Regions from separate parts of the Nonomuraea sp. NPDC052116 genome, predicted to be linked through region 2. Evidence: riboswitches for the same ligand, from Rfam matches in the RefSeq annotation. Region 2 holds a riboswitch; each other region holds the start of a gene.
The links. A riboswitch is a leader RNA that binds a small molecule or an ion and turns the genes downstream of it on or off. The one in region 2 is predicted to bind cyclic di-AMP.
Positions count from the first base shown of each region.

Region 1 (7,466 bases), on a different contig from region 2:
GTCGGGGTCGTCGGCCGCGAGCAGCAGGAGTTCGGCGCAGATGCGGTTGGCGATCTCGTCGTTGACCTCCTGCCCGAGCACGATGATGCGCTCCCGCAGCAGGCGCTGGTAAAGCTGGTCCTCAAGCCGGAAGGACGAGCCGTTCTCACGGCCTCGCGACTCAGGCTGATAGAAGGTCGGCGGGCTGGTCACAGCGTCACCTTCCGATGCGTCGTAATCGATTGGCTTTGCTTGTGACCTTAACGCGCGCCGCGCACAGCTCATGCCCGGTCCCCGTACTGTTCGCTGACGGCGCAGGTTCAGCACGCCCTTCTGCGGCGTGGCTCCCTGAAGAGCCGCGCACGGCCTGCCGGCTCTGGGTCCGGCACCCAGAGGCCCGTAGAAGCCCTCCGGGTGCCCACGAGCCTTCTGAGGGCCTTACACGGCCTGCACGCTTTCTTCGGCAGCTCCCCCGGAAAGGCCGAAGCCCCCGAACCGGACGGTTCGGGGGCTTCGGAAAGAGCGGAAGGCGGTTACGCCTCGGACTTCTCCCCGGCGGGCTCGTCCTCGGCGGCGGCCTCTTCCTCCACGACCTCCTGGCCGTTGATCTCGGCGTAGATCGCCTTGAGGTCCACCTCGTTGCCCTCGGTGTCGACGACCTTGGCGGCGTCGCCGAGCACCGACTTGGCCTTGTCGCGCACGATCTCGACCATGGCCAGCGTGAGCTGGTCGTTGTCGGCGAGGTGCTTGGCCAGCTCGTTGGGCTGCACGCCCATCTCCATGGCGCGGCGCACGACGAAGTTGGTCAGCTCCTGCTCGGAGACGCCCAGCTCCTCGGCCTTGACGATCTTGTCGAGCACGAAGCCGACCTTGATCGCGCGGGCGGAGTTGGTGTCGAACTCGGCGAAGCGCTCCTCCTCCGTCGTCTGGTAGAGACGGAAGAAGGCGTCGCGGCTCAGGCCGCTCTCGGCGATCTGGTGGTCGAGGTTGTGCTTGCGGGCGTCGACCTCGGCCTTGAGGGCGCTGTCCGGCAGCGGGATGTCGATCTGCTCCAGCAGCGTGTCGAGGGCCTTCTCGCGGGACTGCACGACCTGGTCGATCAGCTTGTTGCGGCGGGCCTGCTCGCGGATGCTGGTCTTGAGCTCGTCGAGCGTGTCGAACTCGCTGGCGAGCTGGGCGAACTCGTCGTCGAGCTCGGGCAGGACCTTCTCCTTGACCGACTTGACGCTGATGATCACGTCGGCCTCGTCGCCGGCGTTCTCGCCGCCGACGAGCTCGGTCTTGAAGCTCTTCTCCTCGCCCGCGGACATGCCCTCGAGCGCGGCGTCGAGGCCCTGGAGCACGGAGCCGGCGCCGACCTCGTAGGAGACCTCGCTGGCCTGCTGCTCCTCGATGTTGTCGCCGTCGATCTCGGCGCGCAGGTCCATGACGACGAAGTCGCCGTTGGCGGCCGCGCGCTCGACGCCGGTCAGCGTCGCGAAACGCTGGCGCAGGGAGTCGAGTTGGGCGTCGACGTCCTCGTCGGAAACCTCGGCGGAGTCGACCGTGACCTCGAGGCCCTGGTAGTCGGGCACCTCGAAGTTGGGCCGGATGTCGACCTCGGCGGTGAACTCGATCTGCTCGCCGTCCTCGATCTTCGTGACCTCGATGTCGGGCTGCGCGACCGGGAACACGTCGACCTCGTCGACGGCCTTGCCGTACAGCTTGGGCACCGCGTCGTTGAGGGTCTCCTCCAGCACTACCGCCCGGCCGAAGCGCTGCTCGATGATGCGGGCCGGAACCTTGCCAGGCCGGAACCCGGGGACGCGCACCTGCTGCGCGACCTTCTTGTACGCCGCATCCATGCTCGGGCGCAGCTCGTCGAACGGCACCTCGACAGTGAGCTTGACCCGGGTCGGGCTGAGCTCCTCGACAGCGGTCTTCACGGAATGGTCTCCTTGATCAAGCTACGAGTGATCGCGGGCGCGTCCATCGGTTACGGCACACGCGCCGCGCCCACATGTGCGGTGTTGGGCATGCTCCGCCACGGCGGGATCCAACGCCGATGGCCAGTCTAGGGCAGATGCGTACCCAACAACGACGTCCGCGCCGTCACAAGTCGCCCGCGATCATCCGTTACCGTCCGTCAGAACTCGTCCGCGATCGTCCGCAACAGCTCGACCGTCTCGTCCGGAGTGGTGCTCACGGCGCAGAGCCGCTCCATCACCTCGGTGTATCGGTCCACGTCTTCACGCTTGTCGAGGTAGAGCGCGCTCGCCAGCTGCTCGACGTACACGACGTCGGGCAGATCGGTGTCGGGGAAGCGCAGGACGCTGAACGCCCCGCCTTCCGCGCTGTGCCCGCCGAAGCTGAACGGCATGATCTGAATGGTGATTTTGGGCTGGCGCATCAGGTCGATGAGGTGCTCGATCTGGGCCCGCATCACCTCGACGCCGCCGATGGGGCGTCGTAGGGCGGCCTCGTCGATCACGGCCCAGAACACTGGCCCATCCGGCCTGTCGAACATCCGCTGGCGCTCCAGCCGGAGATCCACTCTTCTGGAGATCTCCTCGGCCCCGATTCCCGCCGATCCGGCGGTCACGACGGCCCTTGCGTACTCCTTGGTCTGCAGCAGTCCTGGCACGAACTGGACTTCGTAGGTCCTGATCCTGGCGGCGGCCTCTTCAAGGCCGACGTACGCCTGGAACCACGTGGGCAGGACATCGTTGAACCGGTGCCACCAACCAGGCTCGTTGGCGGTGGCGACCAGGTCGAGTACGGCGGAGCGGGCCTGCTTGTCGACGACCCCGTAGAGGGTCAGCAGGTCCGCCACGTCCCGTTCTTTGAACCCCACTCGGCCCAGCTCCATGCGGCTGATCTTGGATTCGGAGCCACGGATGAGATGGCCCGCCTCCTCACGAGTGACGTTCTTCGCTTCCCTGAGCTTGCGCAGCTGGGAGCCCAGGAGGATGCGCAGCGCCGTCGGTCCGGAACCCGGCTGGTTCTGCGTCACTTTGCCTCCTATCAAGGTCCGCACACACAGTGACACCACATTGCCGGGTATGACAAGGTCTCAACCCCGTGTCCGATTAGCAGAGTTATGCCCCAAAACGCCGCTTGCTACTGCACAATGCAAGTGCACGTGCATTTGGGTCTTGCAGGTGCAGCGATCGTGACCCATGATGGCTTAGTGCATATTGGGCCAAACATGCACTAAGTCGGACTGAACGGGGAGGTATCGGCAGCATGGTGGAGGATCCTCTGGCCACTGCCGATGCATTGCAGATCACCCGTGACGTGGGCTTCGACCACCTGCTCATGGGTGGCAAGCCGTACACGACCTCGTGCCCGTTGCCCTTTCAGGCCGACTCCGTGAAGACGGCCAGGGACGTGACCCGCTCGACCCTGAAGGGCTGGGGCCTGCACGAACTCAGCGACGACGCCGCGCTGGTGGTGTCGGAGCTCGTGACCAACGCGGTGCGCTACGCGATGTACGCGGCGGGGCGGCGGGAGATCGAGCTCTTGCTGATGCGCGTACAGCCGCACGTGCTGCTGGCGGTGGCCGACCCCAGCGACGAGGTGCCGCGCCCCAAGGAGCCGGACTTCATCTCGGAGAACGGGCGCGGCCTCTACATCGTCGAGACCTACAGTCAGTGCTGGGGCTGGGACCCGCTGGCCCGGGGCGGCAAGGCCGTGTGGGCGCTGTTCCGCACCGAGCCCTGATCATCGGTCTCGTTACTCTCCGGTCACCCCGTCGATGCGCTCGCGCAGCAGATCCGCGTGACCGTTGTGCCGCGCGTACTCCTCGATCATGTGGATGAGGATCCAGCGATGGGTGCACTCCTGCCCTCTGTGGTCGCCGACGGCGTCCAGCGGCCTGGCGTCCGAGATGGCGCGGGCGCGCTCGATCTCCTCTTCCCACGTGACGAAGGCCTCCTTGACGGAGGCGGCGTCCACTTCCTTGAAGTCGGCGTCGTTGTCGCGGTCCTTGTCCCACAGCTTGGGGAGGTCCTCGCCGTTGAGCACCCGGCGGAACCAGGAGCGTTCGACGTTCGCCATGTGCCGGACCAGGCCGAGCAGGGACATGGTCGAGGGTGAGACGGAGCGCAGGCGCAGCTGATCGTCCGACAGGCCCGCGCATTTGACGGCGAGGGTGCCGCGGTGCCATTCGAGCCAGTTGTTCAGCGTGGTCCGCTCGTCGCCGGTGAGAGCGGGCGGGATCCGGGTGTCAGTCATGATGTCCGACCTTATCCAGCTCAGTACATCGAGATGTGGACGTGGTCGTAGTGGTTCTCGGTGACGCTGCCGCGGTCCGACATGGCCCGCCAGCCCGAGCCCATGTTGATGCGCTGCTTCCAGATCACGTACTTGACGCCGAGCTTGCCCTTGTTCTTGAGCGCCCAATCCGCGATGCGGTCGCCCAGGGCGTTGTTGATGGCCGCGGGCATCGTGCCGCCGGTGCTCATCATGAAGTCGCAGGCCCGCCCGAGCGGGTGCTCGCCGCTGGAGCCCGAGCGGAAGCAGCCCACCGTGAACGGCAGCTTGAAGTTCTTGGCCAGCTCCGCCTTCATCAGCCGCGTACGGGCCGTGATGTTGTCCGAGCCCGAGGGCAGTTCCGGTGCCCAGCTCCCGTCGGACTTGCGGCCGGGACCGAGCGGCACGAGGTCCTGGAGCTTCTTCTTGATGTCGTCGATGATGTCCTCGGCCTCGGAGCGCTGTTCGGTCACGTCCTTGGCGTCCACGCCGATCTGGGTGGCCAGCGCGGCGGCCTCGTCGGAGGCCTTCTTCTTGTCGTCGCGGGCCTTGGCCACCCCTTGGACGAGGGCCTGCTGCTCGGCCGTCAGCTGCTCGAGCAGGGCGGCGCCGCCGCCGCTCTGGACCATCAGGACGGAGGGCAGCGACGGGTCGTGGTTCTGGTAGCGCATCCTGGCGAGGTCGCCGACCCGCTGCTCGGCGGCGGCCAGGGTCTTCTCCGCGGCCGCCAGCCGCTCCTTGGCCGCCTTGGCGGCCGCCTGCGCCTTGGCCAGCTCGACGCGCTTGAGGTTGTACTTCTCGATGAGCTTGTCGATCTTGCTGTTGAGCTGCTTGAGCTGGGCGCGGAGCTCGGCCTCCGACGGCTTGGGGGCAGCCGAGGCCGCGGTCGCCGGCAGGAGGGCGACGGCTGCGGCGGCGACGAGGCCGATGGCAAGAGTCGCGGGGGACGGAGCCGCCACGTGGATGTTCCTCTCCCTCTGCCGGCCGGGTTAGCTGACGGGTTCGGGCTGGGAGCTGCGTGCCCTACCACCGAAGTGGATTCACCCCAGGTGCGGGTGGGTCCCCGGCTCCCGGGCGACTCGCCCGGGATTAGGCGTGTGCCTGCTGTTACGGCCAGGCACAAAAGGGATATTAGTGGTAGATCACGAGTAACGCGACCCCCATTAGAAATCTAATAGTGATCTACCTGTGATCGAAGCATCCGGGCGGCCTCCTCCGGCAGCACGTCGTTCACGAACGCGCCCATCGCGGACTCCGACCCGGCCAGGTACTTGAGCTTGCCCGGCGCCCGCCTGATGCTGAACAGCTCCAGGTGCAGGTAGCCGAGCTCGCGGTCCTGCCGCACGGGCGCCTGGTGCCAGGCCGAGATGTACGGCATCACCACGCCGAACAGGTCGTCGAAGGCCCGCAGCACCGAGGTGTAGAGGGGCGCGAACGCCGACCGCTCCTCCTCCGTCAGCGCGGCCAGATCGGGCACCTGCCGGTGCGGGTAGATGTGCACCTCGTACGGCCACCGCGCGGCGGCCGGCACGAACGCCGTCCACAGCTCGTTGGCGGCCACCACACGCGTCCCCGCGGCCCGCTCGGCGGCCAGCACGTCGGCGAACAGGTTCCCCTTCGTGTAGCGCCTGGCGGCGGCGAGCTGGAGCCTGGTCCTGGGCGTGACGTACGGGTAGGCGTAGATCTGGCCGTGCGGGTGGGCCAGCGTGATGCCGATCTCCTCGCCCCGGTTCTCGAAGCAGAACACCTGCTCCACGCCCTCGATCCCGGACAGCTCGGCCGTCCGGTCGGCCCACGCCTCCATGACCAGCTCCACCTGGCCGTCGGAGAGCTGGGAGAACGACGACGAATGCTCAGAGGTGAAGCAGACCACCTCGCACCGCCCCACTCCCGGCCGGACCTCACTCAGGCCCCCCACGTCTGTATAAGTCCCGAAATTGGTGGAGAAGGAGGGGAATCGGTTCTCGAACACCACCACGTCGTAGTCGTACGCCGGGATCTCCGACGAGCGCGTGTCCGACGACGGGCACAGCGGGCACTCGTTCGCCGAGCCGGTCGGCTGGAACGTGCGCGTCTGCCGGTGCCCCGCCATCGCGATCCATTCCTCGGTCAGCGGGTCGTAGCGCAGCTCGGAGGCCACCGGCCGGGGGTCGAGGACCCGCCGGTCGATCGCGCTCCGGTCGGCGTCGTCCCGCTGATCGAAGTAGATCAGCTCACGGCCGTCGGCCAGATGGGTGATGGTGCGCTTCACGAGCCCTCCGCGATGATCAGTTCTCCGGCCCGTTCGGCCAGCTCCATGCGTGCGTCCTCAGGCAGCCCCGCGTCGCTGACGACCACGTCGGCCTCGGTCAGCTCGGCGATGGTGCTGATGCCGACCGTGTTCCACTTCGTGTGGTCGGCGGGGATGACCAGCCGGTTGGCGGCCGCCACCAGCTCCCTGTCGGTCTCCGATTCCAGCAGGTTGGGGGTGGTGAACCCGGCCCGCACGCTCATCCCGTGCACGCCGAGGAACAGCGTGTCCACGTGCAGGCGGCGGATCGCGGCCACAGCCACCGGGCCCACCAGCGCGTCGGACGGCGTGCGCACGCCGCCGGTCAGCACGACCGTGCGGTCGGAGCGCGGGTTGCGGTGGAAGACCTCGGCGACGGGGATCGAATTGGTGATCACCGTCAGCTCGGGGACGGCGATCAGATGGCGGGCCAGCGCCCACGTGGTGGTGCCCGCCGAGAGCGCCACGGCCGTGCCAGGCCGGACGAGGCCGGCCGCGCGGCGCGCGATGGCCTCCTTCTCCTGCTGCTGGCGGGCCGACTTGGCGGTGAAGCCCGGCTCCTCGGTGGAGCCGGGGCCGAGGGCGGTGGCGCCGCCGTGCACCTTCTCCAGCAACCCGCGCTCGGCCAGCACCTCGAGGTCCCGACGGATGGTCATGTCGGATACGCCCAGCTCGCGGACCAGGTCCGCGACCCGGACGCCGCCGTTGCTGCGCACGCGTTCGAGGATCGTCTGCTGACGCTGCTGTGCGAGCACGCCCGCTCCTTCCAACAGATTCCACCAAATTATGACACGGAATTGTTGGGGAATGTTAGTTCGCGTGCTGCGCTTGCGCTGGTCAGCACGGGCGGGGAGGCTCGTGGCGTAGCCGATCATTGGCCCGATCACCGGAGGCGAGCTTATGGCCAGGCGCTCACGCAAGGGCAAGGCACGCAAGAAGAAGAAGGCGAACCACGGCAAGCGCCCCACGGCGCGTTGACCGGGTG
Region 1 covers NZ_JBFAWA010000008.1:393,704-401,169, reverse strand. Annotated here, with positions in the region: gene AB0L65_RS18515 (ATP-dependent Clp protease proteolytic subunit) at 1-192, opposite strand, end outside; gene tig (trigger factor) at 513-1,904, opposite strand; gene AB0L65_RS18505 (helix-turn-helix transcriptional regulator) at 2,105-2,971, opposite strand; gene AB0L65_RS18500 (ATP-binding protein) at 3,205-3,681, shown strand; gene AB0L65_RS18495 (DinB family protein) at 3,694-4,194, opposite strand; gene AB0L65_RS18490 (hypothetical protein) at 4,215-5,171, opposite strand; cyclic di-AMP (ydaO/yuaA leader) riboswitch at 5,177-5,318, opposite strand; gene galT (galactose-1-phosphate uridylyltransferase) at 5,384-6,463, opposite strand; gene AB0L65_RS18480 (DeoR/GlpR family DNA-binding transcription regulator) at 6,460-7,236, opposite strand.
Region 1: linked by a shared signal. The riboswitch ahead of AB0L65_RS18490 (hypothetical protein) and the one ahead of AB0L65_RS16065 (C40 family peptidase) in region 2 are both predicted to bind cyclic di-AMP.

Region 2 (7,466 bases):
CTGATGACGGTCGAGGGGCCGGTACGGGCCCTGCTGACGGCCGAGCGCACCGCGCTCAACCTGCTCACGCACCTGTCCGGGGTGGCCACGCTGACCGGCAGGTGGGTGGAGGCGATCAGCGGCACGGCGGCGCGCGTGCGGGACAGCCGCAAGACGCTGCCGGGGCTGCGGGCGCTGGAGAAGTACGCGGTGCGCTGCGGCGGCGGCGTGAACCACCGGATGTCGCTGTCGGACGCCGCGCTGATCAAGGACAACCACGTCGTGGCGGCCGGTGGGGTGGCCGAGGCGTTCAGGGCGGTCAGGGAGCGCTACCCCGACCTGCCGATCGAGGTGGAGATCGACCGGCTCGATCAACTGGAGGCCGTGTTGGACGAGGGAGCCGAGGAGATCCTGCTGGACAACTTCACGATCGAGGACACGGACCGCGCCGTACATGTCGTGAAAAATCGGGCAGGGAACAGGGTTGCGCTCGAAGCCAGCGGGGGATTGACCTTGGAATCGGCTCGTCGCGTGGCCGAAACTGGCGTTGACTATCTGGCGGTGGGAGCGCTGACGCACTCTGCGCCGGCTCTGGACATCGCATTGGATCTGCGGGGGTAATTGATGCTGCTCACGATCGACGTCGGCAACACGCACACCGTGCTCGGGCTGTTCGAGGGCGAGGACGTCATCGAGCATTGGCGGCTGGCCACCGACGCCCGCCGCACCGCCGACGAGATCGCCGTCGTCCTCCAGGGGCTGCTGGCGCAGTCGCCGCTGCTCAAGGGGGCCGACATTGACGGCATCGCCATCTGTTCGACCGTTCCGAGCGTGCTCAACGAGATGCGTGAGATGTGCCGCCGCTACTACGGCGACGTGACGGCGGTGATCGTGGAGCCGGGCATCCGCACCGGGGTGCCCGTACGCATGGACAACCCCAAAGAGGTCGGCAGCGACCGCATCGTGAACGCGCTGGCGGCCATCGACCAGTACGGCGGCCCCTGCGTCATCGTCGACTTCGGCACCGCGACCTCGTTCGACGCGGTGTCGGCCAAGGGCGAGTACGTCGGCGCGGTGACCGCTCCCGGCATCGAGATCTCGGTCGACGCGCTGGCCGCCGCCGGGGCCCAGCTGCACAAGGTGGAGCTGGTCAGGCCGCGCTCGGTGATCGCCAAGAACACCGTGGAGGCCCTGCAGGCCGGCATCATCTACGGCTTCGCGGGCCAGGTGGACGGGATCGTGGAGCGGATGGCGGCGGAGCTGGCCGATGACCCCGACGAGGTGACGGTGGTGGCCACGGGCGGGCACGCGGCGCTGGTGGTGGGCGAGTCGCGCTCCATCGACGTGCACGAGCCGTGGCTGACGCTCATGGGCCTGCGCCTGATCTACAAGCGGAACACGGCCTGAGCCTCAACAGGAAAAAGCGGCCTCCCGCCCGGGTGGGAGGCCGCTCGCACGTCCGGGGACGACTCGTCACTCGCTCTCGGCGGTGTAGATGTAGTCCCAGGGGCTGCACTTCGTGGGGTAGTTGCTGTACTGGCCGATCTGGCAGACCTTCACCCGCACGCTGAAGACGTCGTTCTCCGAGAAGGTGAACTTCTTGTAGCCGGGGAAGCCGCAGTACTTCTTGGAGTAGACCGGCGACCAGTCGTGGTCGAAGTCGCTGGCCTCGAACTTCACGAATGCGCACTTGCCGCCCTCGTCCTCGTCGCGGTTGTCCAGGTCGTAGAGCCGGCCCTTGACGGTGACCTCGTTCGACTCGCCGTCCTCGTCCCAGCTGACACCGATCCAGCCCTGCGACTTCGCGAGGCTGTTCTTGGCGTAGACAGGGCCCCAGTAGTCGGAGTAGTCGTCGTCGTGGCTCGGGGCGCCGGCCGTGGCGGCGTTGGCGGCGGCAGGCAGCGACAGGGCCAGAGCGCTGGTGGCGGCGACGGCGAGGAAGCCTGTCGCGATCTTCTTCAACATCTTCTCTCCTTGAGCTCCCCCTGGGACCGGCTCCCTACCGGTTCCCCCCTGAGCTCGTGAGACATTGATAGAAGAGGGCTCTTGCAGCGGTCCTGCAGCGTGCCGACGAACCCTTGCAGGTCGCCATATCCCCTACCCTTTGTTCTTGTGAGCGACGAACTTCCCGAGCAGATGCGCATCCGGAGGGAGAAGCTCGACCGCCTTCGCAGCGAAGGCGTCGACCCTTACCCGGTGAATTTCCCCCGTACGGCCACCAACGCCGAGGTCCGGGAGAAATACCAGGGCCTGGAGCCCGACACCGCCACCGGCGACACGGTCGCGGTCGCGGGGCGCGTCATGCTCAACCGCGTGGGCGGCAAGCTCTGCTTCGCCACGCTCCGCGACGGCGGCGCCGACCTCCAGGTCATGATCTCGCTCGACAAGGTGGGCGAGGACTCGCTGGCCGCGTGGAAGCGCGACGTCGACCTGGGAGACCACGTGGGCGTGACCGGCGAGGTCATCACCTCGCGGCGCGGCGAGCTGTCCATCCTCGCCGACAGCTGGCAGATCACCGCCAAGTGCCTGCGTCCGCTGCCGGAGAAGCACGTCGGGCTCACCGACCCGGAGGCGCGCGTCCGCCAGCGCTACGTCGACCTCATCGTCAACGACGAGTCGCGGAAGATGGCCCGCCTGCGCAGCGCCACGGTGCGCGCGGTGCGCGACTTCTGGCACGAGGAGGGCTACCTCGAGGTCGAGACGCCCATGCTGCAGCCCATCCACGGCGGCGCGGCGGCCCGGCCGTTCAAGACCCACATCAACGCCTACGACATGGAGCTCTACCTTCGCATCGCGATCGAGCTCTACCTCAAGCGGCTCGTGGTCGGGGGCATCGAGAAGGTCTTCGAGATCAACCGCAACTTCCGCAACGAAGGCGCCGACTCCACGCACAACCCCGAGTTCACGATGCTCGAGGCCTACGGCACCTACCTCGACTACAACGACATGGCCGACCTGACCCAGCGGATGTACCAGAAGGCCGTGGTGGCCGCCCTGGACACCACGGTGGTCGTCCACGACGGGGTGGAGGTCGACCTCGGGATCGCCCGGTGGCCGCGCATCACCCTGTACGGCGCGGTGTCGGAGGCCGTGGGCGAGGAGATCACCACCGCGACCGGCCTGGAGGAGCTCCGCAAGATCGCCGATCGGCGCGAGATCCACTGGGACCCGAAGTGGGGCCAGGGCAAGCTGGTGCAGGAGCTCTTCGAGGCCCTGGTGGAGCACACGCTCGTCCAGCCCACGTTCGTGATGGACTACCCGCTGGAGACCTCGCCGCTGACCCGCCAGCACCGGGACAACCCGCTGCTGACCGAGAAGTGGGACCTGATCGGCTTCGGCACGGAGCTGGGCACGGCCTACTCCGAGCTGATCGACCCGATCGAGCAGCGCCGCCGCCTGGTGGAGCAGTCCCTCCTGGCCGCCGGGGGCGACCTCGAGGCGATGCAGCTGGACGAGGACTTCCTGCAGGCCCTCGAGTACGCGATGCCGCCCACGGGGGGCATGGGCGCGGGGATCGACCGGATGATCATGGCCTTCACCGGCAAGAACATCCGCGAGACCATCCTGTTCCCGCTGGTCAAGCCCACCCACTGACCCGCGTCCCGCCGCCGTCGTAGAGCGCCCGCCCCGGGCGCTCTACCCTCTCCTGGTAAGCAGCGATCGGGAAGGGGTGCGCGGATGGCCACGAAGACGGCGGCGGAGCAGCGGGACGAGGCCAGGCAGGTCTTCGACGCGTACTTCGCCGAGTGCCCCTCCAGGAAGCTGCTCGACACCCTCAGCGACAAATGGGTCACCCTCCTGCTGACCGCGCTGGCGCCAGGCCCGCGCCGCTACAGCGACCTGTCCCGGCGCATCGCGGGCGTCAGCCAGAAGATGCTCACGCAGACCCTGCGCGGCCTGGAGCGTGACGGCCTGGTCTCGCGCACGCTCACCCCTTCTGTGCCGGTACGGGTGGACTACGCGCTCACTCCGCTGGGCGAGGGCCTGATGCCGTTGGTGGCCGCGATCAAGAGCTGGGCCGAGGCGCACATGGAGGACGTCGAGGCCGCCAGGGACCGCTACGACGCCGCCGGCGCCTGAGCGATCACCGCCGTCGCGAATCCGGCTTCCGGACCGCCCGGTTTCCGATCCGAAGCCGCTTGTAAGCATCGCGTCAAGGCCGCGGAGGCGCGGGTCAGGGAGCGTACGCGGTGCCCCGGCCACCCCTGTGATCCCGCCGGGCACGCGCACCCGGAAACGAGGCCGCCCGGCCCGGCGGTCAGAGCAGGACGCCCGCCACGCGGCGGGCCGCCGACCTGAACCCGTGGCGGCAATTGCCATAGCGGATTGATCCAATTGCCTTAATCAACTGCCTGACCTGGGTTGGCGGATCGTGTGGGTGTGCAGCACAAAGCGAGCGATTGGTGGCTTGCCGTGGGCCGGAAAGATCGCGCCACGGACGCGTGTCCCGCGATAACGCGGGTATCGATCATGCGGAATATCCATGGCGAACTGATCGAAAACCGGAACGCTGGTCAGGGCCATTCCGGAAGCCCCAATGTGATCACTCTGCGTTCTGACATATCGCGAGTGCGTCATATATAGCGGATCATGTCAATAGCGCTCGTCAAGTGCGGCGATTGTCATGCTTGACGACCTTTCCACGATGCGTTTACCGTCTGCGAGGAGCGGCTTTGGCCCGTCTGTGAGGTCCAAGTTCTTGCTGTTGGGGGGAGGGCTCCCGATGGATGTGCTCACTGAAGGCGTTGAGCTCAGCCATGCTGATTTGGCGCTGCTGGCGGAGTTGGCCAAGGGAGTCACGGTCGATCGGGTGGGGCGGCGGCTGGATATCAGCGGGCGCACGGTACGACGAAGATTGCGCGGCATCTGCGACCGCATAGGCGTGGCCACGGCCATCGAGGCCGTGGCCTGGGCAGCCCGCCGCCAGCTGATCTAGCCGCGGCGGACCGCCGGGGTGCGGGCTCAGTCGGCGATGCGCACCGCGCCGGCGAACGGCCGCCGCGCGATCGACGCGATCCGTACGACGTCACCCGTCTGCGGGGCGTGCACCATCATGCCGCCGCCGATGTAGATGCCCACGTGGTGCAGGTCGCTGTAGAAGAACACCAGGTCACCCGGCCTGAGTTCCTCGCGCGAGACGTGCCGGCCGGCCGTCCACTGGTCGCCGGTGTAGTGCGGCAGCGAGATGCCCACCCGCTGGAACGCCGCCATGACGAGCCCGGAGCAGTCGTACGAGCCGGGGCCCTCGGCGCCCCAGACGTACGGCTTGAGCTGCTGAGTGAGCGCCCACCGCGCGGCCTCCGCGGCCTTCCCCGAGCCCGGGATCGGCAGGTTGACGCGCACGGCCCGCGTGCCGGGCCGCCCGGCCTCGCCCAGAGCCCGGCTGAACAGGCTGCTCTCGACCTTCGTCACCAGCTTGGTGATCTTGTTGCGCTTGGCCTCGAGGTCCGTGACGAGCTTCTGGACCTCGTCGATGCGGGCCGTGGCGCTCTCCTTGGCACGGGTGGCCGTGTCCATCGCCTTGGTGAGCTGGTTGATCTCCTCGCCCTGCTCGGTCTGCAGCGCGTACGAGGTCGCGGCGCGGTTGAGGAAGCCCTCGGGGTCGTCGGAGGTGGCGAAGGCGAGGGTCTTCAGGCCGCCCGTGATGTAGGCGTTCTGGGCCAGTGCGACGGCTTTCGAGCGCTTGGCGGCGAGATCCGTCTCGCTGCTCGTCAGCGTCTTCTCCGCGGCCTCGGCGGCCTTCTTGGCGGTCTTGAGCTTCTCCCGCTGGCCGTTGTACTGCTCGGTCAGCGTCTCGATGTCGGTGTGCAGCTTCGTGGCCTGGTCGGCGAGCTCTTTCAGCGAGGGCTCGGGATCCGCGGACGCCGAACCGACGGGGATGGCGAACAGCAGCGCGGCGACTGTGAGACTCACCACACCTACGCGGCGTGCTCGCCGGGCCCGTTCCGGAGGGCGGGCGTGCTTGCCCGCCGACTTCCCCCCACCGCTGAGCGTGGGCTTCACCAACCAGCTCCTCTCGTCGACGCCTACCGGGTTAGCTGACGGGTTCGGGCCGGAGCAGCCCTACCGAAAGACTCGGATTCACCCCAGTGGTGGCGTCGGAGGTCGCCACCGGCGGTTCCCCGGCTTCTCTTGCGAGAATTGGGCGGGTCTCCCGCGCGACACGCGGGAAACATTGTCGCTGGACACTAATGCACTCCGGGTTCGTGCTCAACCAGAACTGCCAAGTCTGTAGAGGTTTCACAACCGAAGGGTCACAAGGTGATCTCGTGGGCACCCGTGCAGAAGAGGCCCTCCGCCCTATTTGTCCGCGCTTTCGGCGGGCGCGAGCTGGCCGCGCGGTCCCGTGCCGATCTGACCACGAGATGTAACAAGATGGGCCGAGACATGGGAGTTAGGGCTGAGCCGTAATGAGATCTGTACCCTGGAGAACCATGGAGCAGGTGGCCGAGCTGACAGTGCCCGAGACCGCGGTGGTGGTCCGGCGTGCCCGCACGCCCGATGTGCGCACGGTCAGACGCCTGGTGGACACCTACGCGGGGGCGGGGCCGCGGCTCCTGGAGAAGGCCACGGTGACGCTGTACGAGGACGTACAGGAGTTCTGGGTGGCCGAGCGAGACGGGCAGGTCGTCGGCTGCGGCGCGCTCCACGTGCTCTGGGAGGACCTCGCCGAGGTCCGCACGGTGGCGGTGGATCCCGAGTGCCGGGGGATGGGCGTCGGCCACCGGATCGTCTCCGCGCTGATCCAGCAGGCTAAGGATTTGGGTCTGCGACGTGTATTCTGTCTTACTTTTGAGGTCGACTTCTTCGCGCGACTCGGGTTCCGCCCGATTCAGGGCACGCCGGTCTCACCTGAGGTCTACGCCGAACTGCTGGCCTCGTACGACGAGGGTGTTGCCGAGTTTTTGGATCTTGAACACGTCAAGCCGAACACGCTGGGAAACACCCGCATGCTGCTCCACCTGACATCGGGTGACGTGGACCTTGACCAGATGGAAAGGTGATTGTTGATACCTATGTCGATACGTTGGGCAGCACAGGCATGTGTCCTGACACGTGCCACATGCGCACTCGAAGCGAGGTGACACGGTGAGCACCGGACAGCCGCCGTATCCACAGGACGAATCCGGCGACAACTCTGCGCCTCCCTATTACGGGCAGCAGAACCAGGGCCGCCACCCCGGCGAGCCCGACCCGGACGCGACTGTGATCGGCTACCGGGCGGACGACGCCTATGGGCAGCAGCCCCCGTACGGTCAGCAGGGCTATGGCCAGCAACCCCAGTACGGACAGCAACAGCAGCACGGTCAGCAGCAACCCCAGTACGGACAGCAGCAGTACGGCCAGCAACCCCAGTACGGCCAGCAGCAGCAGTCCCAGCCTGACTACGGCCAGCAGGCCCAGTCCCAGCAGGGCTACGGGCAGCAGGGCTACGGCCAGCAGCAGTACGGCCAGCAGGGCTACGGCCAGCAGCCGCAGTCGGGTCA
Region 2 covers NZ_JBFAWA010000007.1:276,615-284,080, reverse strand. Annotated here, with positions in the region: gene AB0L65_RS16095 (L-aspartate oxidase) at 1-600, shown strand, start outside; gene AB0L65_RS16090 (type III pantothenate kinase) at 604-1,386, shown strand; gene AB0L65_RS16085 (hypothetical protein) at 1,453-1,944, opposite strand; gene lysX (bifunctional lysylphosphatidylglycerol synthetase/lysine--tRNA ligase LysX) at 2,092-3,573, shown strand; gene AB0L65_RS16075 (helix-turn-helix domain-containing protein) at 3,658-4,059, shown strand; gene AB0L65_RS16070 (LuxR C-terminal-related transcriptional regulator) at 4,703-4,915, shown strand; gene AB0L65_RS16065 (C40 family peptidase) at 4,942-5,892, opposite strand; cyclic di-AMP (ydaO/yuaA leader) riboswitch at 5,988-6,137, opposite strand; gene AB0L65_RS16060 (amino-acid N-acetyltransferase) at 6,414-6,983, shown strand; gene AB0L65_RS16055 (RDD family protein) at 7,036-7,466, shown strand, end outside.

Region 3 (7,466 bases), on a different contig from region 2:
CCAGCGCGGCGCCCAGGGCGCCGATGAACGTGCCGTAGAGCACGTCGTCGGTCTTGGCGTGGCCCAGCTCGTGCGCCACGACCAGCTCGACCTCGGCCTTCGGGGCCTTGAGCAGCGTGTCGTAGACGACGATGCGGCGCGTGGCGCCGAACCCGGACACATAGGCGTTCAGCGCCGTCGTCCTGCGGGAGGCGTCGGCGACCAGCACGTCCTCGACCGGCACGCCGTCCCGCTTGGCCATGTCCAGGAGCTCGGTGCGGAGCTGGCCCTGCTGCATGGTCGTGAAGTCGTTGAACAGCGGCTCGAACACCACCGGGTAGACGAACGACGCCAGCACCGTCAGCGCGAACGCGCCCACGGCGGCCGGGATCCACCACCGCCTGAACCTGCGGGCCAGCGCCACGAGCACCAGCAGCATCAGGCTGAGCATGAACGCGTCGACGCCTATGTTCTTGAGCCGGTCGCTTGCCCAGGACCCCCAGGTCTGGATGGACAGGCCGTAACCGCGCAGCAGCGTCTCGCCCCACATGGCGATCGGCAGCTTGATCAGCTGGGTGAAGAGGGTGATGACCACGACGCCCAGCACCACGCGGAGCCACCAGGGGCCTTTGAGCCACGCCACCAGCTTCACGCCGAACGGCGTGGCGACGAGCAGCCCGGCGATGATCAGCGTGAGGGCCAGCGAGAGGTAGGCGGGCAGGGTGCTGGCCGCGTCGAACGCCTCGGACCTGGCGATCTGCGCGGCGGTGAAGTCGCGGGCCGGGTCGGGCGGTCCGGAGGTCAGGAGGTGCCAGGGGGTGCTGAAGGCGGCCACGGCCGCGATCACCAGGCCGAGCAGCACGGCCGCCACCGCCGCCTGCCGCCTCAGCCGGCGCTCGCCGTCGGACTCCGGCGGCCCTCCCCCGTTCACGGACACACCCTCACTCTGCCCCCGTCTTCCGCCCCCGCTCTCCCCCTTCACGAACACCCCGCCACCGGCCACCGAGCCCGCGCTCTCCCCTTTCACGGACGCGCCACCCCCGGACGTCGGGCCGACGCCCTCCCCCTTCACGGACGGGCCACCTCCCGGCATCGGGCCGGCGCTCTCCCTCTTCATTGACGCGCTCTCACCGTGACCGCGCGCCTCGCCACTCAGAGCCGTGGCGCCTCCGGCCTCCTCACCCTCCTTCGACGCCTCTTGCGACGCGTCGTCCACGTTCCGCCGTTCGCTCATCTGCCTCCCCCTCACGCGAGCCGGTCTCGCACGTAGTCGCGCCACCGTGCCGTCAGCGTGGCCGCGGAGAGGCCGAGCGCGGCGAGTGCTCGGTCTACGCCGCCCGCGCGGGCGTCACGGTAGAGCCTCACCAGCGTCCCCTCACCGAACCGGTCAGCCAGGAAGCGACACGCCAGCCAAGCCTCCTGGTACGCCCGGGCGAGCCGGACGGGGTCCCGCCCGTCAGCCGCGAAAGCCGCAGGTCCGGGCAATTCCCTCGGCAGCCTCCCGGCCCGCACCTCGGCGGCGAGCTCGGCGGCCGCGGTCCTCACGGGGAGTCCGGAGTCGCGATAGCCGACGTAGTCGGCGAACCCCTCATAGAGCCATGGGGGCAGGCGGTCGGTGCCGGCGACGACGTGGGTGAGCTCGTGGGCGAGTACGACGTCCTTGCCGGTGGAGTTCAGCCTGGCGAAGAACTCGGGAACGATGATCACGCGCCCGCGATCGGCCACCGCCGCCAGCCCGTCGACCCGCCCCACCCCGGCCAGCCCGGCCGCCTCGGCGGCGGACGAGGGAACGACTACGAGCGGTCGTACTGACCTTCCGAGCACCGCCGACACCCGCTGCCCCGCCCGATCAGCCCTCCGCGCGATGTCGCCGAGCTCGGCGGGGGTGATGTGCCGGCCGACGACCACGGACCGCGCCCCACGGACCACGACCTCGCCGTCACCCCACAGGCCGCGGACTTCGGCGGGAAGGATGGGGGAATCGGGGGTGGGGGCGCTGGCGGGGGTGACGGCGAGAAGCAGGACGGAGACGATCGCGGCCCGCCGATTCACCTGCCCTGACACGATGCCCGATCGTAGCCGCCCGCCGGCCCTTGACCGGCCACTCCGCACCCCCTTGAGAACCGCGCGCCCTTGAGAACCGCCCACCCGCACCGCATGCGGTGGCTGCGCGCCAGAGGACCGCACACCGCGCGCCATCGAACGGGGAGCCTGGCCCGCGAGCCGAGGGTCATTGGACCGAGGGTCGTGGGGCCGTGAGCCGTGGCGCGGGAAGCCGTGAGGCGGGTGGGGTGGGTGGGTGGGGTGGGGTGGCTGTTTTGAGGGGGTGCCGTTGCGGTGGGTGCGTTGTGCGGGTCAGCGGGCGTCTCCCTGGAGGCCCTCAGCCAGGTGCGGCGGGTGGCGCCGCCCGTGCTCCGCCGTAAAAAATGAAAGCAACAATGGGAGAGCCCCGCCCGGAGGAGCCGGGCGGGGCTTCTTCACATGCCGGGACGGACAGCGCCGACGAACGACGCCCGCCGCCATCCACTCAGCTTGTCGATGCGTACCCGTTCGCCTGTCCGAGGCGAGTGGACCATCTTGCCCTTGCCGACGTACATGCCCACGTGGCCGAGCCCCCTGAAGAACATCAGGTCGCCGGGCCGGAGGTTCCGCCACGAGACCTTGTTCTTGCTGCGGGCGAACTGGCTGGCCGCCACGCGTGGGAGCTTCACCCCGGCCTTCTTCCAGGCGTACTGGACGAGGCCGGAGCAGTCGAACGAACCGGGGCCTGTGCCTCCGTACCGGTACGGGTCACCGACCTGGTTCTTGGCCACGGAGACCGCCTTGCGGGCCTTCGCCTTCTGACGGGCGACCTTGGCCGCCCTCAGCGCCGCGGCCGAGGTCGTCTTCGAGGTTCCGGCGGTTGCGGCCGCCTTGGTCGTCGAAGCCGAATCGGTCGTGGCAGCCTGAGCCGTTGGGGCATGGAGGATCGCACCTCCGGCCGTCACGGTCATCGTGAGCGCTACGCCACTCAGGGCAATGCGGGACAGACGGGGGTTATGCAGGGAGGTAGACAGGATTTCTCCTTGACTCTTCCACGAATGCCTACCGGGTTAGCTGACGGATTCGGGCCTGGAAGTCGCCCTACGGCGCGATGTGCGCGCCGATTCACCCCCTGATCCCTGGGGAACTGGGATCGCTGGGTCCCCGGCTCCGTGCCTCCTGGCTGCACGGATTCGGCAGGCCAACCGTCCCGACCAACGTGTTGATATGGGGACATTTGGGCGGTTGACCAGCGGATCTTTATCTGTCTCACACCGGGAGAGACCGGTGCGGGTTCGCGGGGGACATGGCTTGTTCACCGCGACGTCGCCAGAAGCTACGCCGAAGGGTCAAGGATCGGCAAAGCGGGACACCGCCTGTAAAGATCAGATAGTGGAGTCAGTAAGGAGGGAAATCCCTGCTGGAACACCAGGTTCCGTTATCGAAATGTGACGCTGCTCACATTTGATTTCGCGCCCGTTTGTCAGGCCCCAAATGTCGTGTTTGTCACACTTGTTGTGGCTCGTCAGGCGTGCTGGATCGTTCCCATCACTCATCAACCGAACCTCGTTCGGTTGATGCGATCAACGATTCGGCGTCGTAGCTACGGGCGGATGGCGCCCACGAGGCGGCCGCCGTACGACGAGAGTTTGACGACCTTGACCACGTCGCCCGTCTGCGGCGCGTGAACGATTTTCCCGTCGCCGGCGTAGATACTGACGTGACCCAGGCTCGAGCTGAAGATGAGGTCCCCCGGCTGGAGGGCGCTCAGTGAGACCTTGCGGCTCGCGCCCCAGGCCCACTGCTGCCAGGTCGTGCGCGGCAGCGACACGCCCGCGGCGCGCCACGACGCCTGGGTCAGGCCGGAGCAGTCCCAGCCGCCCGGGCCCGTCCCGCCGAACACGTACGGCTTGCCCACCTGGGCGAAGGCGAAGCGCAGGACGGCGGCGGCGTTGCCCGAGGCCGGGCCCGTGTACTGGATGCCGACGCTGTTCGGGTTGCCGGGGTTGTAGGCGCCCAGCTTCTTCAGGAGCTTCTTCTGCTCGGAGATCAGCTTCATGATCTCCGAACGCTCCTTCTCGACCCCGTCCCGTTCCCGGTCGGCCGCCTCCAAAGCCTCCTCCGCCTTGTCGCGTTCGACCTTCAGCCCGCGGTTCTCCCGGTCGAACGCGGCCAGCTTCTCCGCCCGCTCCCGCGAGAGCTGCCCGGCCAGCGCCAGGCTCATCAGGAAGTCGTCGGGGCGGTCCGCACTCACCAGGCCGGGCAGGGAGGTCACGTCGGTGCCGAGCTTGTAGCTGTCGACGGCCATGCCGATCACCTGGGCGCGCAGGTCCGCGACCGTCGCCAGCTTGGTCTTGTAGCGGTCGTTCAGCTTGGTGTAGGCGCCCTTGGCGGCCTTGTACCGCTCGGTGGCCGTGTTGAAGCGGTCGACGACCTTGTCGGCCTTGTCGTTGAGCTTGTCGAGCTTGGCCTTGGCCTGTCCGAGGGTCGGCCGGGGATCGGCGACGGCGGCTCCCATGGGGGACAGGACCAGCCCGAACGCGAGACCCGCGGCCACCGGCACCCTGCCAAACCTCACTGTGTCGCCTCCCAGGGATGATATCTGGGGCGAATAGTACAGAAGTGGCGGGTGAGGTCACACGCTATCCACCCAATTCGTAATATCCCTGGCACAGCGCGGCAAATCCGCCCGTAAGGGGTGCAGGTAATCTAGGCCCGGCCCAGCCTGCGCAGCAGCAAGCCAGACGGAACGGGTCTGGCTCCCATCCGCCTGACGGACTCGGCCACCTCGCGGTCCGACGACACCACGGCCATGGCCCGGCCGGGCGGCTCGGCGCGTACGAGCTGGCGGATCAGATCGTCGGCGATCTCCCCCGGCTGGCTGAACAGCACCCGCACCCCGCGCGGCGCCACGACCTGCACCGGGGAGTTCAGCTCGGCCCCGTCGAACACGACGGTGACCTCGACCCTGGTCTGCGCCACCAGCCCGCCGAGCCCGGTCATGAGCCGGGTGCGCTGGTCGGCGAGGGTGAGCGTGCCGTAGCCGGTCTTGGTCACGTTGTAGCCGTCGATGATCAGGTGGACCTGCGGCAGGGCCAGGAGCTGGTCGAGGAGCTGCGGATCGTCGTCGGCCAGCGCCCGCGCGGGCACCCCCCGGACGCCGGGCCGCTCGCCGGTGACCGCGGCGACCGAGTCGGCGGGCCGACTGATCATCGTGGGCAGGGCGAGCTCCCTGCGCAGCCCGGCCGAGGCGTCCTGCAGCGCGTCGAGCAGCACCCGGATGCGGGCGTCCTCGATGCTCCTGCCCTCGCGGGCGGCCCGGCGCGAGGCCTCCAGCTGCTTCTCCACGTCGGCCAGCCGCTCGCGCAGCCGCCGCAGCTCGGACTCGCCCGCGGTGCCCGCGGCCGTGGCGGCCGACCTGGCGTCCTCCGCCGCGTGCTCCATCTCGTCGGCCCGCTGCACCGCGCCCTTGGCCCGCTCGCGGGCGTCGTGGAGCTTGCGCCTCAAATCAGAATTTTCCGCCCGGGCCGCCCTGATCTGCTCGCGCAGCCGATCGGCCTCCTCCTTGGCGGCGGTCTTCTGCGCGGCGAGCTGCTCGCGGAGCCGGGTGACGGCCTCCTCGCGCTCCGACCCCTCGGCCGCCACGGCCGACTGCACCAGGTCCGTACGGGCGACCTCGATCATCTCCGCCCAGCCGGGCGGACGGGTGAGGTAGGCGGCCGCGGCCACGAGCACGGGGTCGGCGGCCGGCGGGACATTTCCCTCGGCCAGGGATGCCACCAATTCGGGCCAGCCGGCCTCCACCGATTCGGCCACCAGCTCGCGGAACTTCTTGTCGTTCTCGAGCTGCGCCGCGATGGGCGCGCTGCCGAGTTTGGCGCGTTTTCGGGGGTCGAACTTGGCTATCCCGCGAAGGGGCGGCGGTATGGAGGCAGCGGGCATCGTCCCGAGGACCTGGGACGCCAGATCGACGACATTGAGCCGCACCTGCTCGGGAAGCGGGCGAGACAGGCCTTCACCCGCTGAACTCATCCCACTTGTCCCTTCGTGACATGCCCTTTCAGACAAGGGTACGGCTGCCGCGTACCTGACCGTAACGGCCACCTCTCTCTAGACAAGCGCTTGGTTGGGGATATACGACTGAGCCGGGACGGGTGTTCACCCAGGAGGCCGACCATGACAGAAGAGATCCGCACCTCCACCCGTGACCTGGTGGAACTGCGCGACAGCCTGGCCCGCTGGCTGCGCGGGAGGGTCGGCGCGAGCGCCTCGGTGTCCGAAGTGTCCAGGCCCGCCGAGAACGGCATGTCCAGCGAGACCCTGTTCTTCACCGCGACCTGGGACGAAGGGCGAACGCGCTGCGTAGCCAGGCTCGCACCTGCGGTAGAAGCCGTTCCCGTGTTCCCCTCGTACGATCTTGGGGCGCAGTTCGAGATCATGCGCCTGGCCAGGCAGAAAGCTGGGATCCCAGCGCCCAGGGCCCTCTGGTTCGAGCCGGACCCGGAACACCTGGGCACGCCGTTCCTCGTCATGGAGCGCGAGGACGGCGACGTGCCTCCGGACGTGATGCCGTACACGTTCGGGAGCTGGCTGCTTGACGCGGCGCCCGCGGACCGGCGCAGGCTGCAGGACGCCGGCGTGGCGGTCCTGGCGGCGCTGCACCGGGCGGAGTTCACACCTGCGGAGCTGGCCCCGTTCGGGGCCGCCGGGTTGCGCGCGCACGTCGAGGCGCAGCGCGGCTACTACGAGTGGGCCCACGGCGAGCGGCCGATCCCGGTGCTGGACCGGGCCTTCCGGTGGCTCGAGTCGCACTGGCCGCGGAAGCCCGGACCCGACGTGCTGTGCTGGGGCGACGCCAGGATCGGGAACATGATGTTCAGGGACTTCACCCCGGTCGCGGTGCTCGACTGGGAGATGGCCGCCGTGGGGCCGCCCGAGCTGGACCTGTCCTGGATGATCTTCCTCCACCGCTTCTTCCAGGACATCACGGTCTCCGCAGGCTTTCCTGGCATGCCCGACTTCATGCGCAGCGAAGACGTTTGCAGGAAATATCGGGAAATCACGGGGTACGAGCCTCGCGACATGGACTTCTACGAGATGTACGCGGCGCTCCGGCACGGCATCGTCATGGCCAGGGTGTGGCAGCGCCGGATCCACTTCGGCGAGCAGCCCCGACCCGACGACCCCGACGACCTGGTGCTGCACCGGGCCACCATCGAGGAGCTCCTGGCCCGCTGACTACGTGCCGGCGTCGTAGACCAGCAGCGCGACCTGGACCCGGTTGTTGAGGTCGAGCTTGGACAGGATGCGCGAGACGTGCGCCTTGACCGTGGGCACGCTCATGTAGAGCTCCCGCGCGATCTCGGCGTTCGACCTGCCCTGCCCCACGGCCAGCGCCACCTCGCGCTCCCGCTCGCTGAGCCGGCCGAGCAGCTTCCTCGCCCGCGAGGTACGGTCTCCCGCGG
Region 3 covers NZ_JBFAWA010000016.1:63,714-71,179, reverse strand. Annotated here, with positions in the region: gene AB0L65_RS28885 (M48 family metallopeptidase) at 1-910, opposite strand, end outside; gene AB0L65_RS28880 (hypothetical protein) at 1,225-2,043, opposite strand; gene AB0L65_RS28875 (C40 family peptidase) at 2,457-2,972, opposite strand; cyclic di-AMP (ydaO/yuaA leader) riboswitch at 3,046-3,210, opposite strand; gene AB0L65_RS28870 (NlpC/P60 family protein) at 3,605-4,579, opposite strand; gene AB0L65_RS28865 (NYN domain-containing protein) at 4,711-6,033, opposite strand; gene AB0L65_RS28860 (phosphotransferase family protein) at 6,178-7,239, shown strand; gene AB0L65_RS28855 (response regulator transcription factor) at 7,240-7,466, opposite strand, start outside.
Region 3: linked by a shared signal. The riboswitch ahead of AB0L65_RS28875 (C40 family peptidase) and the one ahead of AB0L65_RS16065 (C40 family peptidase) in region 2 are both predicted to bind cyclic di-AMP.

Region 4 (7,466 bases), on a different contig from region 2:
CGACTCCTGGGTGCGCTCGGCGTCCAGCGGCAGGTTGTCCAGCAGCAGCTCGCGCAGCGCGGCCAGCCCCGTCGCGCCCTCGACCTTGCGGGTCAGCCGGTCGCGGATGCGCTGGTGCGACTGGCGCAGCGCCGACAGCAGGATCTCGTCCTTGTCGGCGAAGTAGTGGGCGAGCACGCCGTTGGAGTATCCGGCCTCCTTGGCGATGGCCCGCGTGGTGGCGGCGTCGATGCCGTCCCTGACGATCACCCGGCGGGCGGCTGACAGGACCTCGCGCCGGCGCTCGTCGTGATCGACGATCTTGGGCATCGGCTCCTCCATTGACTTTTTATTCGGACGTCTGTCTATTTAGACTATGACCGTCGCCACCGTCGGCGTCCACATCGTCGACATTCTCGCCAGGCCCATCGATCACATCCCCGAGGGCCAGGACACCGTACTGGTGGAGCAGATCCGCCTCACCGCCGCCGGCGCCGCCGCCGGGACCGCCGTCGACCTGGTCAAGCTGGGCAACCCCGTGATCACCATGGGAGCCGCCGGCGACGACGAGCTGGGTGACTTCCTGGTGGCGGTGCTCGCCAAGCGCGGCGTCGACGTCTCGCGCCTCGTGCGCAGGGCGGGCGAGCAGACGGCCGCGTCGATCCTGCCCATCAGGCCCGACGGCGGGCGGCCCAGCTTCCACGTGCCGGGGGCCAACCTCGGCGTGACGTACGCGGACCTCGACCCCGACGTGCTGCGCGGCGTGCGGGCGATCCACCTGGGCGGGATGGACGTCACCTTCGGCCTCGGCGACCCGGCGTTCTTCGCCCTCCTGGACGAGGTACGCGCGTCCGGCACCGTCATCACCATGGACCTCCTTTCGGAGATGCCCGACTTATTGGGAATGGCCCGCGCTTTCCTGCCGCACGTGGACTACGTGCTGCCGAACGAGTCGCAGGCCCTCCTCATGACCGGCGCCTCCGACGTCGGCGAGGCCGCCCGGGCCCTGCTGGCCGACGGGCCGCGCGGCGTGCTCGTCACGCTGGGGGCGGCGGGCAGCCTGGTGGTCACTGCGGAGGGCGCCGAGACGGTGCCCGCACTCAAGGTGGACGTCTCGGACACGACCGGCTGCGGGGACGCGTACTGCGCGGGGTTCCTGACGGGCCTCCTGCACGGGCAGGACGTGCTGACCGCGGCCCGCTGGGGCACGGCCGCCGCCGCCCGCGTCGCCACCGGGCTCGGCTCGGACGCCGGCCTCATCGATCTCGACTCGACTCTAAGGACTCTCGGATGACCGACGCAGAACTCCGTCAGCGCGCACTGAAGGTCGTCCCCGGCGGCATGTACGGCCACCTCAACGCCGCCCTCTTCGCCCCCGGCTTCCCGCAGTTCTTCGAACGCGGCGAGGGCTGCCGCCAGTGGGACGTGGACGGTCGCGAGTACATCGACTTCATGTGCAGCTGGGGCCCGGTCGTGCTCGGCCACCGCCACCCACGTGTGGAGGAGGCCGCCGCCCGGCAGGCCGCGCTCGGCGACTGCCTCAACGGCCCCGGCCCGATCATGGTGGAGCTGGCCGAGCTGCTGGTGGACACCGTGCCCAGCGCCGACTGGGCGATGTTCTCCAAGAACGGCACCGACGCCACCACGCAGGCGCTCATGGTCGCCCGCGCCGCCACCGGCCGGACCAAGGTGCTGATGGCGCACGGCGCCTACCACGGGGCGGACCCCTGGTGCACGCCCTCCCTGGCGGGCACGACGCCCAACGAGCGGGCCGACCTGGTGGAGTTCACGTACAACTCACTCGAGTCCTTGGAGACCGCGGCGGCGACCGTGGAGGGCGACGTGGCGGCGATCATCGTGACGCCGTTCAAGCACGACTCCTTCGAGGACCAGGAGCTGGTGGAGCCCGCCTTCGCGCGGGGCGCCCGCGCCCTGGCCGACCGGCTCGGGGCCGCGCTGGTGATCGACGACGTGCGGGCCGGGTTCCGGGTCGACCTGCGGGGGTCCTGGGAGCCGTACGGGGTGCGGCCCGACCTGACCGCCTGGTCGAAGGCCATGGCGAACGGCTACCCGATCGCCGCCGTCACCGGCACGGACGCGCTGCGCGGACCGGCGCAGACGCTGTACTCGACGGGGTCGTTCTGGTTCTCGGCGGTCGCCATGGCGGCGGCCAAGGCGACCATCGAGACGCTGCGCGACACGGACGGCATCGGCGCCATGGAACGCGCGGGCACGCAGCTCCGCGAGGGGCTTTACGCGCAGGCCAAGTCCCACGGGTTCGTGGTGAACCAGACGGGGCCCGTCACGATCCCGTGGCTCAGCTTCGACGGGGACGCCGACCTCTCCGTCGCGATGTGGTGGAGCGACGCCTGCCTGCGGCACGGGGTCTACCTGCACCCGTGGCACAACTGGTTCATGTCGGCCGCGCACACGGAGGCCGACGTGGCCAGGGCGCTGGAGGGCACGGACCAGGCGTTCGCGGAGACCCGTGCCCACTTCGGCTAGTCGGCGGTGAGCTTGCTGATCTCGGCCACGACGGACGGCCAGAGCGGGCGCGGCAGGTCGTGGCCCATGCCCGGGTAGGTCACCAGCCGGGCGCCGGGGACGGCCGCGGCCGTGGCCTGGCCGCCCGCGACCGGAACGAGCTGGTCCGCCTCCCCGTGCAGCACCAGCGTGGGCACCCGCACCCCGGCGAGCCCCGCCGTGCGGTCGCCCGAGGCCATGATGGCGGCGAGCTGCCGGGCCGTCCCGCCGGGGTCGAAACAGCGGTCGAACGCGAGTCCGGCCAGCAGGGTGATCCGCTCGCGGTCCAGCTCGTATCCGGGCGAGCCGATGACCGACCAGGTCCGCACCGCCTGGGCCTGGACCGCATCGCGGTCGGCGGGGGGCGCGGCCATGAGGGTGGCGAGCGCGGCCTCGGTGGGCGGGGCCGCCGAGGGGCCGGGAGTGGACATGATCGAGGTCAGGGTCAGCACCCGGTCCGGGTGGCGGATGGCCAGCGCCTGGGCGATCATGCCGCCCATCGACGCCCCGACCACGTGGGCGGCCGGCCAGCCCAGCGCGTCCATGAGTCCCGCCGAGTCGTCGGCCAGGTCGTCCAGCAGATACGGCGAAGGCGCCCCCATCGCGGGAACGCCCTGGTCGTAGAAGTGTGTGGAGAGACCGGCGTCGCGGTTGTCGAACCGTACGACGTGGTGTCCCTGGTCCGCCAGCAGCGCGCAGAGCCCTTCATCCCAGTGGATGAGCTGCGCGCCGAGCCCCATGATGAGGAGCAGGGGGCGCCCCTCGTGCGAGCCGAAGCTCTCGTAGGCGATTTCGATGCCGTTCGCGGCTACGCGGGTGGTCACGAGGACCAGAATGACATTCTGGTCCAGGTCCGTAAAGTTCAGCCCTTGAGAAGATTGCGGACGCGGTCGCTGGCGAGCACCACGCTGCCGCCCACCGCGGCCACGGCGCTGGCCACGACGGCGCCCGTGCTGGCGCTCCACTCTCCGGCCTCGCGCGCAGGCGGCGGCACGGCCGCACCGGCCGCCGGGGGCTCGGCCGGGTTGTTGTCACGCTCGGACCAGGCGCCGGTCGAGAACGGGACCGGGTAGTTCTTCTTGCCGGGACCGTTGCCCCACTTGGTGATGACGTAGTCGACCTTGATGTGCCCCTGGCCGCCGACGCCGTCGACGCCGAGCGTCTCCATGTTGAACGAGCCGCCGGTCAGCTCCGCGAACGTCTTGCCGTCCAGGTCGAGCATGACGCCGTTGTTGGAGGGCACGCCCGGGCCGCGGTCGCCGACGAAGAAGGGCAGCTTCTTGCCGTCGTGAATCACGTATCCCTCGGTCATGAGCGGCCAGCTCGGGCTGGCGGCCAGACCTTTCTGCATGGGCTTGCCGCTGGCGGGCAGACCGGTGTCCCCGGCGCGGCCGGAGGAGTCGTCCCAGAAGTACGAAGCGGTGGTCGAGCCCTTGAGCAGGACCTTCTCGTCCGTGTTGGAGTCGGCGTGGGCCGCGGTGCCGGCGATGGTGAGCGCGCCGACGGTGGAGGCGGTGAGCAGAGCGAGGGTACGCAAACCAGAACGTGCAGACATGAAAAGTACAGTCCTTCGCGAGGGGGCAGGGAGATTGCGCTCGCTTGAAAAAGGGCGTAGCAGGGGAAAGCACCTGACGGGGGAAAGCTACGCGGAGCGCGAAACGAGCCTGGAGAAGGGACCGCTCAGAGGGCGGCCGTCATCACGCTGTATGGGTGTTCTACGTGATCATTCAAGTTCTGCATATGTCCTCTCCATCTCGCCTACCGGGTTAGCTGACGGGTTCGGGCGGTGGAGTTGCCCTACCGACACAAGGTCGGATTCACCCCAGGGAGGTGGGTCCCCGGCTCCCGAGTGATCGGGATTAGGCGCCAGTCGGCTGGTTCCCTTGTGTGGTCCACGCCACCGGCTGGTAAGTGGGCATCACTCTAACCACGTATTCCGGACAAACACAAACAGTTCGTCATGAATCGGTGTAAAGATCTACCTGCCTCCGGCATAGAGAAAGGGGGCACGGCATTGCCGTACCCCCTTGAAATTCCCGGCCTCAGCCGCCGCTCTTGCGCCTGAACGATCTTTTACTCGCAGCCGGACCGTGCGCCCCGTGGATCTTCGATGGGTCGCCGCCCTTGCCACCCGCGCCCGAGTCCGCGTGCTGGTTACGCTTGCGCTCCAGCGCCTCGCGGAACTTGCGCTTCATCTCGTCCTCGGGAGTCTCGCTGACTTCCGGCTCCGGTGTTTCCGCCATGAGGACCTCCATGGTGTTGGGGACTATCACAGCTTCGCATGGCCCCGCTTATGACGCGAAACTGGCCTCAACCCTGCTCTGCGGCGTGGCGGGCACCTCCAGCCGCCTGGCCGGCATCGCCACCAGCGCCACCAGGGCGAGCAGCGCCCCCGCCACTCCCAGCGACGGGATGACCGCCGCCGCGGCGGAGGCGTGCGCGGCGGCCAGTCCGTGCACGGGCGCGTCCGCCGTGACCGTCGAGGTGTAGAGGGTGCCGCCGACGGCCAGCGCCACGGAGCCGCCGATCTGGCGGAAGAAGGTCAGGTTCGCGGAGGCGACGCCGATGTACTGCGGCTCGACGGACTGCTGGGAGGCCACGGTCAGGCCGGACAGCATCGGGCCCATGCCCAGCCCGATCAGCAGCATCCAGCCGGCCAGCAGCAGCCCGTCGGTGTGCGCGGTCAGGTTCAGGCAGAGCAGGGTGCCCGCGACGAGCAGGAACGGGGAGGCGACCAGCCACGGCTTGTAGACCCTGGTCCTGGACATGAGCGCGCCCATGACGACGCTGCCCAGGACCATGGCCAGCGTCATCGGGTAGATCCTCAGCCCGGACTCGGTGGCGCTGACGCCGAGGGACTGCTGAAAGTAACGCGGCAGGAACACCACGCCGGCGTACATGCAGAAGGCCGTGAAGAAAGACGTGACGTTCACGAGCGTGTAGGTGCGGTTGCCGAACAGGTGCATGGGCATGATCGGGCTGGCCGCCCGCCTCTCGACCAGCACGAACACCGCCAGCAACGCGGCCGCGAGCACGATCGGCCCGGCCACGGCGGCGTCGGTCCAGGTGTTGCCGTCCAGGCCCTTCTCCGTCAGGCCCAGCAGCAGCGCGCTGATGGCCACGGTGGAGACCGCGATGCCCGCGTAGTCGGGGCGCCCGCCGCCGCCCACGCCCGGCCGGTTCGGCAGGCGGCGCGCGACGATCGCGATCAGCACGAGGCCGATCGGCACGTTCACGTAGAAGGCCCACCGCCAGGTCGCGTGGTCGGTGAACAACCCGCCCAGGAACGGCCCGGCCAGGTACGTCAGGCCCATCACGCCGCCGAGCGCACCCTGCACGCGGGCGCCGTTCGTACCCGGAGGGAACATCTCCATCACCAACGCCATCGACAGCGGCAGCAGCGCGCCCGCGCCGAGCCCCTGCAGCGCGCGGAACGCGATGAGCTGCGGCATGTCCTGCGCCGCCCCGCACAGAGCGGACCCGGCCACGAACACCACCATCCCGATCAGCAGCAGCGCCTTCCTGCCGTGCTGGTCGGAGAGCCGGCCGTAGAGCGGCACGGTCACCGTCGAGGTGAGCAGGTACGCCGTCACCACCCAGACGTAGAGCGTCGTGCCGCCCAACTCGGCCGTGATCCGCGGTAACGCGGTGCCGACGATCGTCTGGTCGAGCATCGCCAGGAACATCCCGCCGAGCACCGCGAGCAAGAGGAGCCCTTGAGGCTTCATGCCATCATTCACATGTGAAGACTGATATGTAAGTCTTGACATGTCAAGTCTTCGATATGCTGGCGCGCATGTCCCTTCGGATCGCGCTTCTCGGGCTGCTCGAGGCCGTCGGCCCGGCGAGCGGGTATGACCTGGCCAAGAAGTTCGAGCACTCGCTCAACCACGTGTGGCAGGCCGGGCACACGCAGATCTATCCCGAACTGGTGAAGATGGCGGCCGACGGCCTGGTGGCGGCCTCGTCGGAGGGCGCGAGGGGGCGCAAGATCTACACGATCACCCCCGAGGGGGCGCGGGAGCTGCACACGTGGCTGGTGGAGCACGAGCCCGTCTTCGTCGTACGCAACGAGACCGCGCTGCAGGCGTTCCTGCTGCCGCTGCTCTCCACGGAGGAGGCGATCGCGGTGGTCGAGCGGATCAAGACCGGGTACGAGGCGCGGCTGGTGGTCCTGGGCTGCCAGCGCGAGGACGGGACCGGCCACTACGCGCTGCGGCTCGGGCTGGCCCAGGTCCGCACCGGCATCGAGTGGGCCGAAGAGACCCTGGCCGCCCTCAGGAGCCGCTGAGCCCGCCCGCTCAGGTAAAGGGGAACCACTCCGTTCCTGGTGTTGCGTTGGAGCGGCCCAGGAAATAGACCCGGCATGCCCGCCACGATCGCCACGTCCGCAGTCGCGTCATGAGTCTCCTCGGCCGCGACCTGGCGATGGACCTCGGGGGCTCCCGCACGCGGATCTACGTCAGAGGCAAGGGCATCGTGCTCGACGAACCCTCCGCGGTGACGATCGACGGCCGTACCGGCAAGGTCATCGGGTACGGCGCGGACGCGACGGGCGAGGAGATCTGCCGGCCGGTCAGCGGCGGTCTGCCGGCCGACGGCGACCTCGCCCTGCGGATGGTCAAGCACTTCCTGGGCAAGGTGCACCGGCGCCCGCTCGCCAGGCCACGCCTGATCATGGCGCTGCCCGACGGCTCCACGCCGATCGAGCGGGCCACGCTGCGCGACGTGGCGTACGAGGCGGAGGCCAGGCAGATCCGGCTGATCCCGCACTCGCTCGCGGCGGCGCTCGGCGCGGGCCTGCCGGTCCGCGACTACGTGGGGGGCATGGTGATCGACATCGGGCGCGACTCCGCCCGGATCGCCGTGCTCTCCGGCGGGGAGGCCGTGGCCACGACGGCGGTCCCGGGCGGCGGCCGGGCCGTGGACCGGGCCATCGCCCGCCTGGTCGAGCACGAGTACGG
Region 4 covers NZ_JBFAWA010000010.1:236,646-244,111, forward strand. Annotated here, with positions in the region: gene AB0L65_RS21740 (TetR/AcrR family transcriptional regulator) at 1-309, opposite strand, end outside; gene AB0L65_RS21745 (carbohydrate kinase family protein) at 356-1,273, shown strand; gene AB0L65_RS21750 (aminotransferase class III-fold pyridoxal phosphate-dependent enzyme) at 1,270-2,484, shown strand; gene AB0L65_RS21755 (alpha/beta fold hydrolase) at 2,481-3,326, opposite strand; partial or broken gene AB0L65_RS21760 (hypothetical protein) at 3,578-3,943, opposite strand; cyclic di-AMP (ydaO/yuaA leader) riboswitch at 4,243-4,378, opposite strand; gene AB0L65_RS21765 (DUF5302 domain-containing protein) at 4,545-4,745, opposite strand; gene AB0L65_RS21770 (MDR family MFS transporter) at 4,794-6,230, opposite strand; gene AB0L65_RS21775 (PadR family transcriptional regulator) at 6,299-6,793, shown strand; gene AB0L65_RS21780 (rod shape-determining protein) at 6,904-7,466, shown strand, end outside.
Region 4: linked by a shared signal. The riboswitch ahead of AB0L65_RS21760 (hypothetical protein) and the one ahead of AB0L65_RS16065 (C40 family peptidase) in region 2 are both predicted to bind cyclic di-AMP.